One region of the Pseudomonas edaphica genome, then DNA from elsewhere that is predicted to be linked to it. Evidence: riboswitches for the same ligand, from Rfam matches in the RefSeq annotation. Region 1 holds a riboswitch; each other region holds the start of a gene.
The links. Region 1 has a riboswitch for cobalamin ahead of ACQY47_RS24730 (ABC transporter substrate-binding protein). Riboswitches for the same ligand answer to the same signal wherever they lie in the genome.
Positions count from the first base shown of each region.

Region 2: linked by a shared signal. The riboswitch ahead of cobO (cob(I)yrinic acid a,c-diamide adenosyltransferase) and the one ahead of ACQY47_RS24730 (ABC transporter substrate-binding protein) in region 1 are both predicted to bind cobalamin.
Region 3: linked by a shared signal. The riboswitch ahead of ACQY47_RS02260 (CbtB domain-containing protein) and the one ahead of ACQY47_RS24730 (ABC transporter substrate-binding protein) in region 1 are both predicted to bind cobalamin.

Region 1 is NZ_OZ255725.1:5,425,672-5,430,707, forward strand. It holds gene ACQY47_RS24720 (ABC transporter ATP-binding protein) at 1-163, opposite strand, end outside; gene ACQY47_RS24725 (FecCD family ABC transporter permease) at 160-1,164, opposite strand; gene ACQY47_RS24730 (ABC transporter substrate-binding protein) at 1,161-2,171, opposite strand; cobalamin riboswitch at 2,287-2,480, opposite strand; gene ACQY47_RS24735 (M24 family metallopeptidase) at 2,541-3,404, shown strand; gene ACQY47_RS24740 (hypothetical protein) at 3,513-4,142, shown strand; gene ACQY47_RS24745 (aldehyde dehydrogenase family protein) at 4,475-5,036, opposite strand, start outside.
Region 2 is NZ_OZ255725.1:5,106,563-5,111,598, reverse strand. It holds gene cbiB (adenosylcobinamide-phosphate synthase CbiB) at 1-636, opposite strand, end outside; gene bluB (5,6-dimethylbenzimidazole synthase) at 633-1,283, opposite strand; gene ACQY47_RS23330 (cobyrinate a,c-diamide synthase) at 1,280-2,677, opposite strand; gene cobO (cob(I)yrinic acid a,c-diamide adenosyltransferase) at 2,674-3,285, opposite strand; cobalamin riboswitch at 3,364-3,614, opposite strand; gene ACQY47_RS23320 (PQQ-dependent sugar dehydrogenase) at 3,714-5,027, shown strand.
Region 3 is NZ_OZ255725.1:556,177-561,212, forward strand. It holds gene cobN (cobaltochelatase subunit CobN) at 1-114, opposite strand, end outside; gene cobW (cobalamin biosynthesis protein CobW) at 118-1,179, opposite strand; cobalamin riboswitch at 1,272-1,471, opposite strand; cobalamin riboswitch at 1,514-1,731, shown strand; gene ACQY47_RS02260 (CbtB domain-containing protein) at 1,829-2,017, shown strand; gene ACQY47_RS02265 (CbtA family protein) at 2,029-2,730, shown strand; gene ACQY47_RS02270 (cobalamin biosynthesis protein) at 2,727-3,119, shown strand; gene cobM (precorrin-4 C(11)-methyltransferase) at 3,189-3,935, shown strand; gene nfuA (Fe-S biogenesis protein NfuA) at 4,131-4,715, opposite strand.

The DNA of each region.
Region 1 (5,036 bases):
GCACACGCAAACCGGCGAGCAATTTGAGCAGGGTGGATTTGCCCGAGCCGTTCGGCCCGACAATGCCCAAGGTTTCACCTGGCTGAACTTCAAGATCAATGTCGCGCAGCAAATGCGCTTCACGCACCTTGAAGCCCAGGCCGGTGCAACTGAGTACCGTCATCGCGCATTCCTCCGGCCAATCAGGATCAATGCAAATACTGGCGCGCCGACCAAGGCAGTGACCACACCGACAGGAATCACCTGGCCTTTGATCAAGGTGCGCGACAGCACATCAGCAGCGATCAAGAACAACGCGCCGCCCAGCGCACTGGCGGGCAGCAACCGCGAATGCCCGGTGCCCAGCAGCAGGCGCACGGCGTGGGGAATCACCAGCCCGACAAAACCGATGGAGCCGACAATCGACACCATCACCGCCGTCACCAGCGCCGCGCAACCGACAAGCACAAATTGCACACGGCGCACCGGAATACCCAACGAAGCCGCGGAGTCGGCGCCAAAGGTAAACGCATCCAGCGCACGCCGATGCCACAAGCACACCGCCAGGCCTGCGACCGCTACCGGCACCGCCAGCCACACCGACGGCCAGCGCACGCCGCTGAGGTTGCCCAGCAGCCAGAACATGATGCCGCGCGCCTGTTCGGAACTGGCGGACTTGGTGATCAGGAACGCGGTGAGGGCATTGAACAGCTGCGAACCGGCGATGCCGGCGAGGATGATCTGGCCGGTGCCGCTGACTGAGCCGCTGGCCCGTGCCAGCAATATCACCAACGCAAACGCCGCCATCGCGCCGACAAACGCGCCCGCCGACAGCGAAATCAGCCCGCCGCCCACGCCCATCAATGCCACCAACACTGCACCGGTCGAGGCGCCCGCGCTGATGCCCAGCAGGTACGGATCGGCCAATGGGTTGCGCAGCAGCGACTGCAAGATCACCCCGCAGGTGGCCAGCCCGGCGCCACACGCGGCGGCAACCAGCGCCCGTGTCAGGCGGTAGTTCCACACCACGCCTTCATCGATCGGGTCGAGCACGTAACCGGCCGCCCAGAGTTTGTTGACCAGCACCTGCAAGACCACTTGCGGGTCGATGGCGGTTTCGCCGATGGCGGTGCCGGCGAGCACGGCCATCAGCAACACGGCGAGGGCGAGTAGGGTGCGCATCATTTCGACAGGTCGTAGCCGTCGATGGCACCGGCCAGTTGTTCCAGGCCATCGAACATGCGCAGGCTTGCCTGCAACGCCAGGGCATCAATAATGAGGATGCGGTTGTTTTTCACCGCGTCCATGTTGCGGGTCACCGGGTCGCTGCGCAGGAAGGCGAGTTTCTTTTCATGGTCGTCGGCCGGGTAGCGACGGCGGTCCATGCGCGCGATCACCAGGAAGGTCGGGTTGGCCTTGGCGATGGTCTCCCAACCGACGGCGGGCCATTCTTCGTCGGACTGCACCACGTTGTGCAGGCCGAGGGTTTGCAGCATGAATTCGGGAATGCCCTTGTGGCCAGCTACATACGGGTCGGCGGCCATTTCGCTGCTGGAAAACCACACCAATGCACTGGCGTGCTTGAGGCCCTTACCCTGGGCGGTGGCGACCGACTTGGCCAGGCGGGCCTTGAGTTCGTCATTCAACTGTTGGCCACGCGCTTGCACGTCGAAAATCTCAGCCAACTGGCTGATGCTTTTATAGATCGTGTCGATGCGAAACGGCTCCAGCCGCGTGCCATCGGCGCCCACCAGGTTGTCCTTGCCTTCGCAGTCGGAGGGCAGCACGTAGGTGGGAATCTTCAGTTCGTGGAATTGCTCGCGGGTACCGACCACGCCTTGCGGGCCGACCACCCATTCCAGCTCGGCGGCCACCAGTTGTGGGCGTTTGGCGATCACAGCTTCGAAGCTCGGCTCGTTGTCGGCCAGGCGCTCGATCTTGTCGTTTTGCGCTTTGAACTGCGGTAATACGCTGTTGAACCACAGCGAAGTGCCGACCACTTTGTCCGCTACGCCCAGAGCGTAAAGCATCTCGGTGGCGGCCTGGCCGATGGTCACGCTGCGTGCCGGGGCTTGTTGGAAGGTGACGCTGCTGCCGCAGTTTTCCACCGTGAGCGGGTAGTGAGTCGGCGTGGCGTGGGCCAGGGCACAAAAGCCCAGGCCGGTGATCAGGGCGCAAACGCGTAGCAGCATGGGGCAATCTCCGAGTGAACCGTACGGGAAACAGGGCAGGTACGGCTCGGAAACACACCTTTGAACGCTGCAGGTTTGCAGGGCGCGGATGTCCTTCCCGGACACCCCGCCGGTGAGTGATAACGCTGGGCCGGCAGGTCTCCTGACTGATGCGTCGTCGCCTCGCTCCGGCCTTCCCGGACGTGGTCCAGTGGCAATGGGGAGCAGGCTCGGCACCTACAGTTGCGGGGGCAGTTTCGATTGGCGCGATGGGCCGCGCTTCGAATTCCCTATTAGTCCCGTTTGGGAACCGGCGCGGTATGGTAGTCCATCTTGGGCGCTGGGTGGAGGTACAATCCGGGCTCGTCCATCACCACCCCAAGGAAGGCCATGTTGATACGTCTGGGAATAGTGCCACTGCTGTGTTGCATGAGCGCACACGCCGCTGACCCTGCGCTCGCCCGCTACACCGACGCGATCGGCGACAGGGCCCACGCCATCGCCCAGTTGGATGACGCCACCATTCTTGCCGAGGAAGCCAAACTGGCGCCCATCGCCAGTGACCTGTTACTCAAGGTCGCGCCGCTGATCCGCAAGGGCGGCACCGGCACTGCGGTGCAGGGGTTTTTACTCGACCAGTACGCGCAGCACGGCTGGTTGCCGATGATGTTCGGCTTTCGCGGTTACCCGGCAGCGGTGGCGGTGTCGGTGAATAATCAGGTGAGCGCCGCGCCGCCCACCGACGTGCCGTTCCCGGACGCGGCGCTGGTAAAAGTTGAGTTGATCGCGGCATCGGCCCAGGCCCATGTTGCTCAGGTCTGGACGTTCGCTACACCCAATGCCACCCCGGCGCAGCGCCAATTGCTGGACACTGCGCGCCGTGCGCTGGCCAATGGGGTCGCTCACGTTCAGGGTGGCCAGCGGCTGGCCAATGTTGGGACTGCGATACAACAGGAGCTGGACGCGGGCCAGGCCGTTGCGGTGCGTGAGTTTGCGGGCTACGCCATGGGCCAGGCGCGCATACAAAAGCCGCAGGTGCTCGGTTACAAGGTCGAGGGTGACAGCCCCTTGATGCAACCGGGGCAGGTGCTGAACGTGTACGTGATCGCCAAGGCGGGCAAAGTGGGTGTGAGGTACCAGCCGCCAGATTTCTGGAGCCTGCTTTCCTCAGACGGTGCCGACGGCGTGATGCTGTCGGCGATGGTCGAGGTGACGGCAGAGGGGCACCGGCTGCTTAGTCGGATGCTGGATTGATGCGCTGTACCGCCCTGCGAATGTTCGGGCTATGGGCTGACACGCAGTGATGGCTCAATGATATTATTTGCTGCACCCATTCGATTCGCTTTTGTTCATGGAGAACTTATGCTTTTTCGCAACGTCCTCGCCTTGACCCAGTTGTGCACCGTGTTACTGCTCGGTGGTTGCGCCCAGTCAGTGTCGTCACCCCTACCAGCTGCGCCTGTGCCGCTTGAACCGTTAGGGCAGGTTTTGCCCTCGAACCCTTCACGGGTGGGCTGGATCGACCAGATCATCGCTCAAGACCCTGTCGTGATTTCGTCGCACAAGCCCGTCCTCCAACCGACTTCGGACAACGACGCGCGCATTGCCAAATTGCGTAAACAAGACGCTGGTGTGCTGCCCGAGGGTTATTGGGCGCTCTACAAGCAGAACCTGGAAGCTATGCAGTACGACTTGAACCACCAGCATGACGCGGCCCGTGCCGACTACGTAAACACCTACCGCGATGAGTTGAGCCGCCTGAGCGACGTGACACTTCAAACCATGGCCACCGCGCCCCAGGCGCTGGATGCCCACACCCGCCGCCAGTTGAGCACACGCCTGAGTGACCGCAGCGCGGCCTATATCACGACCAGCAATCAGGCGTTCCGGGCGGCCACGGACGCCCACATCAACCGCATGGCCTTGATGGATCGCCAATACAATGTCTGCGCACTCCAGCCGGATTGCTGGGATGCGCCCGTCAAGCACTAGCCTCGATAGGTCATACACAGGAAGCAAGTGGGGAACGTGACGGTCGACTAATCGATAAGCACCGCAGATCAAAGGTGGGAGCTGGCTTGCCTGCGATGGCAGTGGGTCAGCCAAGGAGTTGTCACTGATGCACCGCTATCGCAGCATAGGTATCTACACAACTTTTTAAAGCAGCCTATTTCTCCTGTGGTGTCTGGGTTTGGGGCCGCTTCGCGGCCCAACGCAGGACAAGCCTGCTCGCCACAACAGCCCACTGGCCACTAACCGGTTGTGTAGATACCTATGGCTATCGCAGGCAAGCCAGCTCCCACAGTTGAAGGGTGTTGCCGGTTTTAATTGCGATCCAGCCACACGGTCTGTGCGTTGCAGAATTCACGCACACCAAAGTGAGACAATTCCCGCCCGAACCCACTCTTTTTCACGCCGCCAAACGCCACGCGTGGGTCTGACACGCTGAACGCGTTGACGAATACTGCGCCGGTTTCCAGCTGGTTGGTGATATCCCGTGCCTTCGCCGAGTCGGTGGTGAAGATACTGGCGGTCAAGCCGAACTCGCTGTCGTTGGCCAGGGCCACGGCGTGGTCAGCATCGCGGGCGGTGATGATCGAGGCCACGGGGCCGAACAGTTCCTGTTTGAACGAGGTCATCTGGTCGGTGACGTTGGCCAGCACGGTCGGCTCATAGTAGTTGCCGGCGCCGGGCACTTTATTGCCGCCCAGCAGCAGGGTCGCGCCTTCTTCCAGGGTGGCCTGGACTTGGCCGTGCAGTTCATCACGCAGGTCGAAACGGGCCATCGGGCCGACGTAAGTGTGGGTCGAGGTCGGGTCGCCCATTACCAGCGCGCGGCTGGCCTCAAGGAATTTGGCTGTGAAAGCTTCCACCACACCTGCTTCG
Region 2 (5,036 bases), 320 kb from region 1:
TAAAACGGCGTAGGTCAGCGCCACCAGCCGTGCAGGAATATAGTTGAGCACATCGTCGATCTTGGCCGCTGCCCAGCCGAAGCGCTCGAAGCGTTCGTTGCGATAGCCCCACATGGCGTCGAGGGTGTTGCTCAGGCGGTACAGCACCACGCCCGGCACACCGGCGACCACAAACCAGAACAACGCGGCGAATACCGCGTCGCTGCCGTTCTCCAGCACTGACTCGGTGGCGGCGCGGGCGACTTCGGTGCTGTCCAGCTCGCTGGTCTGGCGACTGACCAGATAACTCACGCGTTTGCGCGCTTCATCCAGGTCACCGCTGCGCAACGCCTGCGCAACCGGGATCACATGTTCACCCAGGCTGCGCATGCCCAGCGCCAGGTACAGCGCCAGGATTTCCAGGACCCAGCCGATATAGGGCGCCCACGATAACGCGGTCGCCAGCAGTGTCAGCGGCACCACGGCGATAAACCATGCGGTCACGCCGTGGCTGCGCCAGCCACGGCCACCGGTGTTGAAACGTTGCTCGATGCGCCCGGCGAAATTGCCGAACGCCACCAGCGGATGCCAGCGCCTGGGTTCACCCAGCAGCGCATCCAGCGCCACCGCAGCGACACACAGCAAGGCCACACTCATTGACTCACTCCCCACACATTCTCATACAACATGTCACTCAGCGGCCGTGGTTCGGTCCAGCCTTCGAGTTGCAACATCGGTGCCGGGTAGAACTCGGCCACCGGGCCCAGGCACAACACGGCCAGGGGTTTGGCGCCGGGCGGCAGGCCCAGCAGGTCGGCCAGGGCTTGTGGCTCGAACAGCGAGACCCAGCCCATACCAATGCCCTCGACACGGGCGGCCAGCCAGAGATTCTGGATCGCGCAGGACAGCGACGCCATGTCCATCTCCGGCAAGGTGCGCCGGCCAAAAATATGGCGCTCGCGGTCGTCCATCAACGCGGCCACCAATACTTCGGCGCAGTCGTGGATGCCTTCGACCTTGAGCTTCATGAATTCGTCGGAGCGCTCGCCCAGGGCTTCGGCGGTGCGCACGCGTTCTTCCTCCACCAATTGCTGAATATTCCCACGCAGTTGACGGTCGCTGATGCGGATAAACCGCCAGGGTTGCATCAAGCCCACGCTGGGCGCCTGGTGTGCGGCCCGGAGCAGGCGGTGCAGCAATTCGGGCGCGACCGTGCCGCCGGTGAAGTGGCGCATGTCGCGGCGTTCGGCGATGGCGCGGTAGACGGCTTGGCGGTCGGCGTGGGGATAGGCGTTGTCCGTCATGGCCCTATCGCGGGCAAGCCCGCTCCCACATTTGCAATGCATTCCCCTGTGGGAGCTGGCTTGTCGGGTCGCCGCATCGCTGCGATAGCGGTCTCAATGCTCGGCGCAAAGAGTGCGGCCACCGCCGTCGGGTTAGACGGAAAATAAAAGTGCACGTATGAAGCCGTCATCCGCCCCTGCCGATACACCGCCTCCGCCCCGCGCCCGCCATTGGGGCTCAGGCCGCGGGCAATCGGCTGCCATTCGGTGCTGGTCAGGGAATGGTGATAGGTATGGCCGCGCAGCACGCCTTCGGGCAACTCGACACTTTGCAGGGCCAGGGCGGCAAGTTTCTTTTGCATCACCGCATCGCCTTGCAGCAGGCCGACCAGTTCGGCACGGGCGCCGTCCACATCGGTGAGCGAATCCAGCAGGTAGAGCATGCCGCCACATTCAGCCAGCAGTGGTTTGCCAGCCGCATGATGGGCGCGAATAGCCGCAAGCATCCGGGTGTTTTCAGACAGTGCCTGGTGATGCAATTCGGGATAGCCGCCGGGCAAGTACAGGCTGTCGGCGTCGGGCAATTGGTGATCATGGATCGGCGAGAAAAACTTCAACTCAGCGCCCATTGCCCGCAACAGATCCAGGCTGGCGCCGTAGGTAAAAGCGAAGGCTTCATCACGGGCTACGGCAATACGCACACCGGCCAACAGCGGCTCAGCCTCAATCAGTTGCGGCGCGGCGAACGTCACCGGCGGCGGCAACGCCACTTCGCAGCTGCTGCCCAGCGCCTGGGCTGCGGCGTCCAGGCGCGCATCGAGGTCATTGAGTTCACTGGCTTGCACCAGGCCCAGGTGACGACTCGGTAATTCAATTCCCGTTTCACGGGACAACGCGCCATACCAGCGCAGGCCTTCGGTGAGGCTGCCTTCGAGCAGTTGCGCATGACGCAGGGTGCCAACGCGATTGGCCAGCACACCGGCGAATGGCAAGTCCGGCTGGTAGCGCGCCAGGCCCAAGGCCAAGGCACCAAAGGTCTGGGCCATGGCGGTGCCATCAATGACCCCGAGCACCGGCACACCAAAGTGCCGCGCCAGGTCGGCGCTCGACGGTGTGCCGTCAAACAGCCCCATTACGCCTTCGATGAGAATAAGGTCAGCCTCGCCGGCTGCTTCCCACAGCAAGCGGCGACTTTCTCGCTCGCCCACCATCCACATGTCCAACTGATACACCGGCGCACCGCTGGCGCGCTCGTGGATCATCGGGTCGAGAAAATCCGGCCCGCATTTGAACACGCGCACCTTGCGCCCCAGGTTGCGGTGCAAGCGGGCGAGCGCGGCGGTGACGGTGGTTTTGCCCTGGCCGGACGCCGGAGCGGCGATCAATACGGCTGGGCAATGACGGGGCTGGTTCAAAGTTCGACGCCCTTCTGTGCCTTGATACCGGCCTGGAACGCGTGCTTGAGCATGCCCATTTCGGTGACGGTGTCGCCCATTTCGATCAGTTCAGGCTTGGCGCCACGGCCAGTCACCACAACGTGCTGCATGGGTGGGCGGGCCTGCAGGTCGCTGAGCACCTGGTCCAGATCGAGGTAGCCGTGCTTGAGGGCGATGTTCAACTCGTCCAGCACCACCAGGCCGATGGACGGGTCTTTCAGCAATTCGCGGGAAACTGCCCAGGCGGCTTCGGCGGCGGCGATGTCGCGCTGGCGGTCCTGGGTTTCCCAGGTGAAGCCTTCGCCCATTACATGGAAACGCACTTGCTCGGGGAAACGCCGGAAGAACAACTCTTCGCCGGTGCTGTTACGCCCCTTGATGAACTGCACCACGCCGCACTGCATGCCGTGGCCCATGGCGCGGGCGAGCATGCCGAATGCCGAGCTGCTTTTGCCTTTGCCGTTACCGGTCAGCACCAGCAGCAAGCCGCATTCGTTTGGGGAATTGGCGATACGCTCGTCGATCACGGCTTTTTTGCGCAGCATGCGCGCCAGGTGGCGTTCGTCGCGGTCGGGGGAATCAGTCATGGCAGCTCTCCGTTGGGGCTGGACAAAAACGGCGGGCAGGAAAAAGAAAAACAGACAGCCAAGCATCGCCCACCGTGATGCTGTTGGATGATCCAGGCCGGTCTCCGGGCTCATGAGTGGCGCTCTGCTGATAGCGCGAGCAGGCCAACGGCGCGCCTTCCCATATCACGCGGATACAGTGGCAAAAGGCACCGTTTTGACTCATTTACCGTTGCGGGGGCAGCGCCGGAATTGCGGCTGCGCTGTGTACAAACGCGCTCACTCACCGGCTTCCCTGTTTCACTCTGTCGGCACATGGGCCACAGAGCACCTGGAACAAGCCGCGAAGGTTAGTGGGTTGGGGGTGGAGCGTCAATTAAAGCTGGCCTTGCACTTGAACCATCCGACTGCCGCGCTTCTCTACCTTTACAGGTATTAAGGAGAAAACCATGCACAAAACCAGACTCGCCTTACTGATCATGCTGGCAGGCACCCTCGCCGCCTGCGGTGAAAGCTCTACCCTGCAGGTCTCGGAAGGCACCGGGCCATCGCCCAAGCTGCCGGAGCCGAACAAAACCCTTATCCCCACCGTAAACATCGCCCCGGCGATCGGCTGGCCGGAGGGTGCCAAGCCGACAGCCGCTGCCGGGACTCAAGTAGCGGCATTTGCCGAAGGCCTGGATCACCCGCGCTGGCTCTACGTTTTGCCTAACGGGGATGTGCTGGTAGCCGAAACCAATTCGCCACCCAAACCGGATGACGCCACGGGCATTCGTGGCTGGGTGATGGAGAAGGTCATGGGCCGCGCGGGCGCGGGCGTGCCGAGCCCGAACCGCATCACACTGCTGCGCGATGCCGACCATGATGGCGTGGCCGAGACGCGCACGGTGTTTCTGGAGAACCTCAATTTACCGTTTGGCATGACCCTGGTGGGTAACGACCTGTACGTCGCCGATTCGGACAAGCTGCTGCGCTTCCCTTACCAGCCGGGTGAAACCGCGATCAAGGAGGCCGGCACCAAGGTGGTCGACCTGCCGGGCGGCAGCATCAACCACCACTGGACCAAAAACGTGGTGGCCAACAAGGACGGCAGTAAGTTGTATGTGAGTGTCGGCTCCAACAGCAATGTCGGTGAGAATGGCCTGGCGGCGGAGGAAGGCCGAGCGGCGATCTGGGAGGTCGACCGCGCGACGGGCCAGCACCGTATCTTTGCCTCCGGTTTGCGCAACCCCAATGGCATGGCCTGGGAACCGCAGAGCGGCAAGCTGTGGACGGCGGTCAACGAGCGCGATGAAATCGGCAGCGACCTGGTGCCGGACTACATCACCTCGGTCAAGGATGGCGCGTTTTATGGCTGGCCCTTCAGTTACTACGGCCAACATGTGGACGTGCGGGTCTCACCGCAAAACCCCGACCTGGTCGCCAAGGCCATCGCCCCGGACTATGCCGTGGGGCCGCATACCGCGTCCCTTGGGTTGACGTTTGCCGAGGGCAGTAAACTCCCGGCACAGTTCAGCAACGGCGCGTTTATTGGCCAGCATGGTTCGTGGAACCGCAAACCGCACAGTGGCTACAAGGTGATCTTCGTGCCGTTCGAGGGTGGGCAACCCAAGGGGCAGCCGGTGGACGTGCTGACCGGGTTTCTCAATAAAGACGAAAAAGCCATGGGCCGGCCGGTGGGCGTGGTGATTGATCAGCAAGGGGATTTGCTGGTGGCCGATGATGTGGGGAATAAGGTGTGGCGGGTGTCGGCGGTTAAGTAACTGCCTTGT
Region 3 (5,036 bases), 1.7 Mb from region 1:
TGCAAGGCTGGAATCACCGCTGCACAGGATCACCAGCTCGGCAGGGGTTTGCCCAAGGTCGGCAATATTGTCGTCCGAAACGAAACCACCCGGCTGAGTCCTGAGCAGGTGCATGGGTTAAACGCTGAGCGCTGCGCGCAATTGCGCTTCGAGGCCCGCCGCATCCAGCTCCTGGCCGATCAGCACCAGGCGTGTGATGCGCGCTTCGTCGGCGCCCCAGGCGCGATCGAAATGTTTGTCAAAACGCGTGCCCACACCCTGGATCAGCAGGCGCATCGGCTTGTTCGGGATCGCCGCGAAGCCTTTGACGCGCAGGATGCCGTGTTGCACCACCAACTGGGTCAGGGCGTCGAGCAGCAGCGCTTCGTCCGCTTGCGGCAGGTCGATGGAGATGGAGTCGAACGCATCGTGGTCGTGATCGTCTTCACCTTCATGGTGATGATCGTGATGGCTGTGGCGGCCGTCGATGTGTTCTTCGGAACCCGCGCCCAGGCCGATCAGCACGTCCAATGGCAGGCGACCGCTGCTGGCTTCGATGATTTTTACGGCCGGCGGCAGTTCTTCGGCGACTTCCAGGCGCACGCGGGCCAGGTCTTCGGCGCTGATCAGGTCGGATTTGTTGAGGATCACCAGGTCGGCGCTGGCCAACTGGTCGGCAAACAGCTCGTGCAGCGGCGATTCGTGGTCCAGGTTCGGGTCGAGTTTGCGCTGGGCGTCAACCTGGTCCGGGAAGGCGGCGAAGGTGCCGGCAGCCACGGCCGGGCTGTCGACCACGGTGATTACCGCGTCAACCGTGCAGGCGCTGCGGATTTCCGGCCACTGGAAGGCTTGCACCAGCGGTTTTGGCAGGGCCAGGCCCGAGGTTTCAATAAGGATATGGTCGAGGTCGCCGCGACGTGCAACCAGCTCGCGCATCACCGGGAAGAACTCTTCCTGCACGGTGCAGCACAGGCAGCCGTTGGCCAGTTCGTAAACGCGGCCGTTGGCTTCTTCTTCGGTGCAACCGATGGAGCACTGTTTGAGGATCTCACCGTCGATGCCCAGTTCGCCGAATTCGTTGACGATCACGGCGATGCGACGGCCTTGAGCGTTGTCGAGCATATGGCGCAGCAAGGTGGTTTTACCCGAACCGAGGAAGCCGGTAACGATGGTGACGGGGAGTTTGGCCAGTGTTTTCATCGGATGCCCTTGGGGGCGGGCAGACGGGACGATAGACCCTGCGACGGCGCGCAGCAGCGGATTTCGTCACCGGATCACCCCGCCCGGTTAAGTAGAAAATCGGTTGCGAGGCAGGTCTCCTGGCTTGGGGCTTGCAGGTCTTGCGACCCGCGCTGGCTGCGCCTTCCCGCCGTTATGGCAGTGGCGTGGCAGGCAGCTGAACCCTTCACAGTTGCGGGGGCAGCCGCGGCTTGGACCGCGTTCCCTTCTTAGCTTCGGCGTGGGCCGAAGAACCTCGAAGGTGCAAGGCTACAGGGGCTCGCGGCATTTGACTACCGTCGCCCGCCCATGCTCTCCTACACATCTTGTTTCGGGTGCCCTTCACAGGGTGAAACGGGAAACCGGTGAGTCATCGCGTGATGACGAGTCCGGTGCTGCCCCCGCAACGGTAAGCGAGCGAAGCATCAAATCCACTGTGCCTGTGCATGGGAAGGAGATGCTTGATACGGCCCACCTCTTTTCCCAAGAGCGCCCCTCGTAAGCCCGGAGACCGGCCCGAAAAAATCAGATAACAAACCCGCGGTGGGCGGGCGCTGTTCAGAACCCTGCGTGCCTGCCTCGCGGGGTTTTCATGCGCCTGCGTCACCCTGAACCCCTGAAGGGACGCGCCATGTCGATCATCAGCAGCACTTCGCACACCGCCAGCAGCACCACTACCTTGAGCCAACGCCTGGGCGCCGCCATCGGCGCGTCGATCCTCGGCGCGTGCCTGGTGTACTTCGCCGGGTTCTCGCATATCGAAGCGGTACACAACGCCGCCCACGATACCCGCCACAGCGCCGCGTTCCCGTGCCACTGAGGCCTGCCGACATGATCAAGCGTATTGCCCAAACCGCAGGTTTCACTGGCCTGCTGGCCGCCCTGTTGCTGACCCTGCTGCAAAGCTTTTGGGTCGCCCCGCTGATTCTGCAGGCGGAAACCTTTGAAAATGCCCCGGCCGCCGAAGTGGTGCACGAACACGCCGCTGGCGCCGCAGCCCACACCCACGACGCCGAAGCCTGGGAGCCGGAAAATGGCTGGCAGCGTGTGCTGTCGACCACCGGCGGCAACCTGGTGGTAGCGGTCGGTTTCGCGCTGATGCTGGCCGGTCTCTACACCTTGCGCGCGCCGACCCGCACGGCTCAAGGGTTGCTCTGGGGCTTGGCCGGTTACGCGACGTTTGTACTGGCGCCCACCCTGGGGCTGCCGCCGGAGTTGCCGGGCACGGCTGCCGCCGACCTGGCGCAACGACAGATCTGGTGGATCGGCACGGCGGCCTCCACCGCCGCCGGTATCGCACTGCTGGTGTTTGGTCGTAGCTGGCTGCTCAAGGTGTTGGGCGTGGCGATCCTGGCCGTGCCCCACGTGATCGGCGCGCCGCAACCGCAAGTGCATTCGATGCTGGCACCCGAAGCCCTGGAAGCACAGTTCAAAATCGCCTCGCACCTGACTAACGTGGCCTTCTGGCTGGCCTTGGGCTGGATCAGCGCATGGCTGTTTCGCCGCAACCGCGACAGTCAATACTCGGCATGACACTGGTGGTCGGCCTGGGCTGCCAGCGCGGCTGTGATGTTCACACCCTGCTCGGCCTGTTTGACGCAGCCCTCGCCGACGGCGGCATTGAACGCCAACGCATCACCGCGTTGGCGAGCATTGATCGCAAACAGGCTGAACCCGGCCTGCTGGCCCTGGCCCGACTGCTGGAGCTGCCCTTGCAGTGTTTCAGTGCTGCACAATTGGCCGGTTATGAACAGCGCTTGAGCCACAAGTCAGCCGTCGCTTTTGCGCATACAGGTTGCTATGGCATCGCCGAAAGCGCCGCCCTGGCCCTGGCTGAACAGCTCTCCCAGCGCCCTGCCCGCCTGTTGATCACGCGCAAAAAAACCGCCCAGGCCACCTTTGCATTGGCGTGCGCCGACTAAAATCCCGATAATTGCCCTCCTCGATCATGAGCAACTTTCATGCTCGCCCGTTTTTCAACAGGAATTCCCATGACCGTCTACTTTATCGGCGCAGGCCCCGGCGACCCGGAATTGATCACCGTCAAGGGCCAGCGGCTGATCCGCAGTTGCCCGGTGATCATCTATGCCGGCTCCCTGGTGCCGGCAGCGGTATTGCAAGGTCATCAGGCTGAACAGGTAGTCAACAGCGCCGAATTGCACCTGGAACAGATCATTGAGCTGATCAAGGCAGCCCACGCCAACGACCAGGATGTGGCGCGCGTTCACTCCGGCGACCCGAGCCTGTATGGCGCGATTGGCGAGCAAATCCGTTATTTGCGTGAGTTGGGCATACCGTTCCAGATCATCCCTGGGGTGACTGCAGTGTCGGCTTGCGCCGCGTTGCTGGAAACAGAGCTGACCCTGCCGGACATCGCCCAGAGTGTGATCCTGACCCGTTATGCCGATAAAACCAGCATGCCGGCGGGTGAGGCATTCGACAGCTTGGCGCAGCATGGCACAACGATGGCGATTCACCTGGGGGTCAACCACCTGGAGAAAATCGTCGCCGAACTGCTGCCGCACTACGGCGCGGACTGCCCGATTGCCGTGGTACACCGCGCGACGTGGCCGGATCAGGATTGGGTGCTGGGCACGTTGGCGGATATTGCCGAGAAAGTAGCGGCCAAAGGGTTTCGGCGTACGGCGTTGATTGTGGTGGGCCGGGTGCTGGCCAGTGATGGTTTCAGCGAATCGTCGCTGTATCGGGCGGGCCATGCGCACCTATATCGCCCCTGAAGTGTGGGAGCTGGCTTGTCTGCGATAGCGGTGTGTCAGCCACCGGATTTGTTGGCTGATAGGCCGTCATCGCAGGCAAGCCAGCTCCCACAGTTGATCTACTTTGTTAAGTAGACTGCGTAACGCACTGAATTTTAAGCATAAAAAAACGGCGCTCACGGGGCGCCGTTTTTTTCTTCGCAGTGAACACCTTACTCAGTAGTAGGCGTTTTCTTTCTGCGTGTGGTCGGTCACGTCACGCACACCCTTGAGCTCCGGGATACGTTCGAGCAAGGTGCGCTCGATGCCTTCACGCAAGGTCACGTCGGCCTGGCCGCAGCCTTGGCAGCCGCCGCCGAACTTGAGCACGGCAATACCGTCTTCGACCACATCGATCAAGCTGACCTGACCGCCGTGGCTGGCCAGCCCAGGGTTGATCTCGGTTTGCAGGTAGTAGTTGATGCGCTCGTTGACCGGGCTGTCGGCGTTGACGTTCGGTACCTTGGCGTTGGGCGCCTTGATGGTCAACTGGCCGCCCATGCGATCGGTGGCGTAGTCGACCACGGCGTCATCGAGGAAGGCTTCGCTGAAGTTGTCGATGTACGCAGTGAAGCTTTTGAGCCCCAGGGCGGTGTCTTCAGGTTTCTCTTCCCCGGGCTTGCAGTAGGCGATGCAAGTCTCGGCGTACTGGGTGCCGGGCTGGGTGATAAAGACGCGGATGCCGATGCCTGGGGTGTTCTGCTTGGACAGCAGGTCAGCCAGGTAATCGTGGGCGGCGTCGGTAATGGTTATGGCAGTCATGGAAACTCCTCACAGGCTTGCTCGGAGTTTACGCCAAATTGTTACGCAGGTACAAAGTCCTAGTGTTTTTGTCGGGATAGTTTTTTGTTTGGGCGCGAGAGATGTGTTTATCCGTTATTTGGGTAACGGCTGAGTAGGGTTCCGCTCTTACAGCGGGTCACTTTTGTAAAGACCGGAGCAACAGCAACAGCAGAGCCATACCCGGTCAAAGGTGGGAGCTGGCTTGCCTGCGATGCAGACACCTCGGTGTATCAGGTACACAGAGTTGATGCCATCGCAGGCAAGCCAGCTCCCACAGAAAAGCAGCTCCCAGGTGTATGC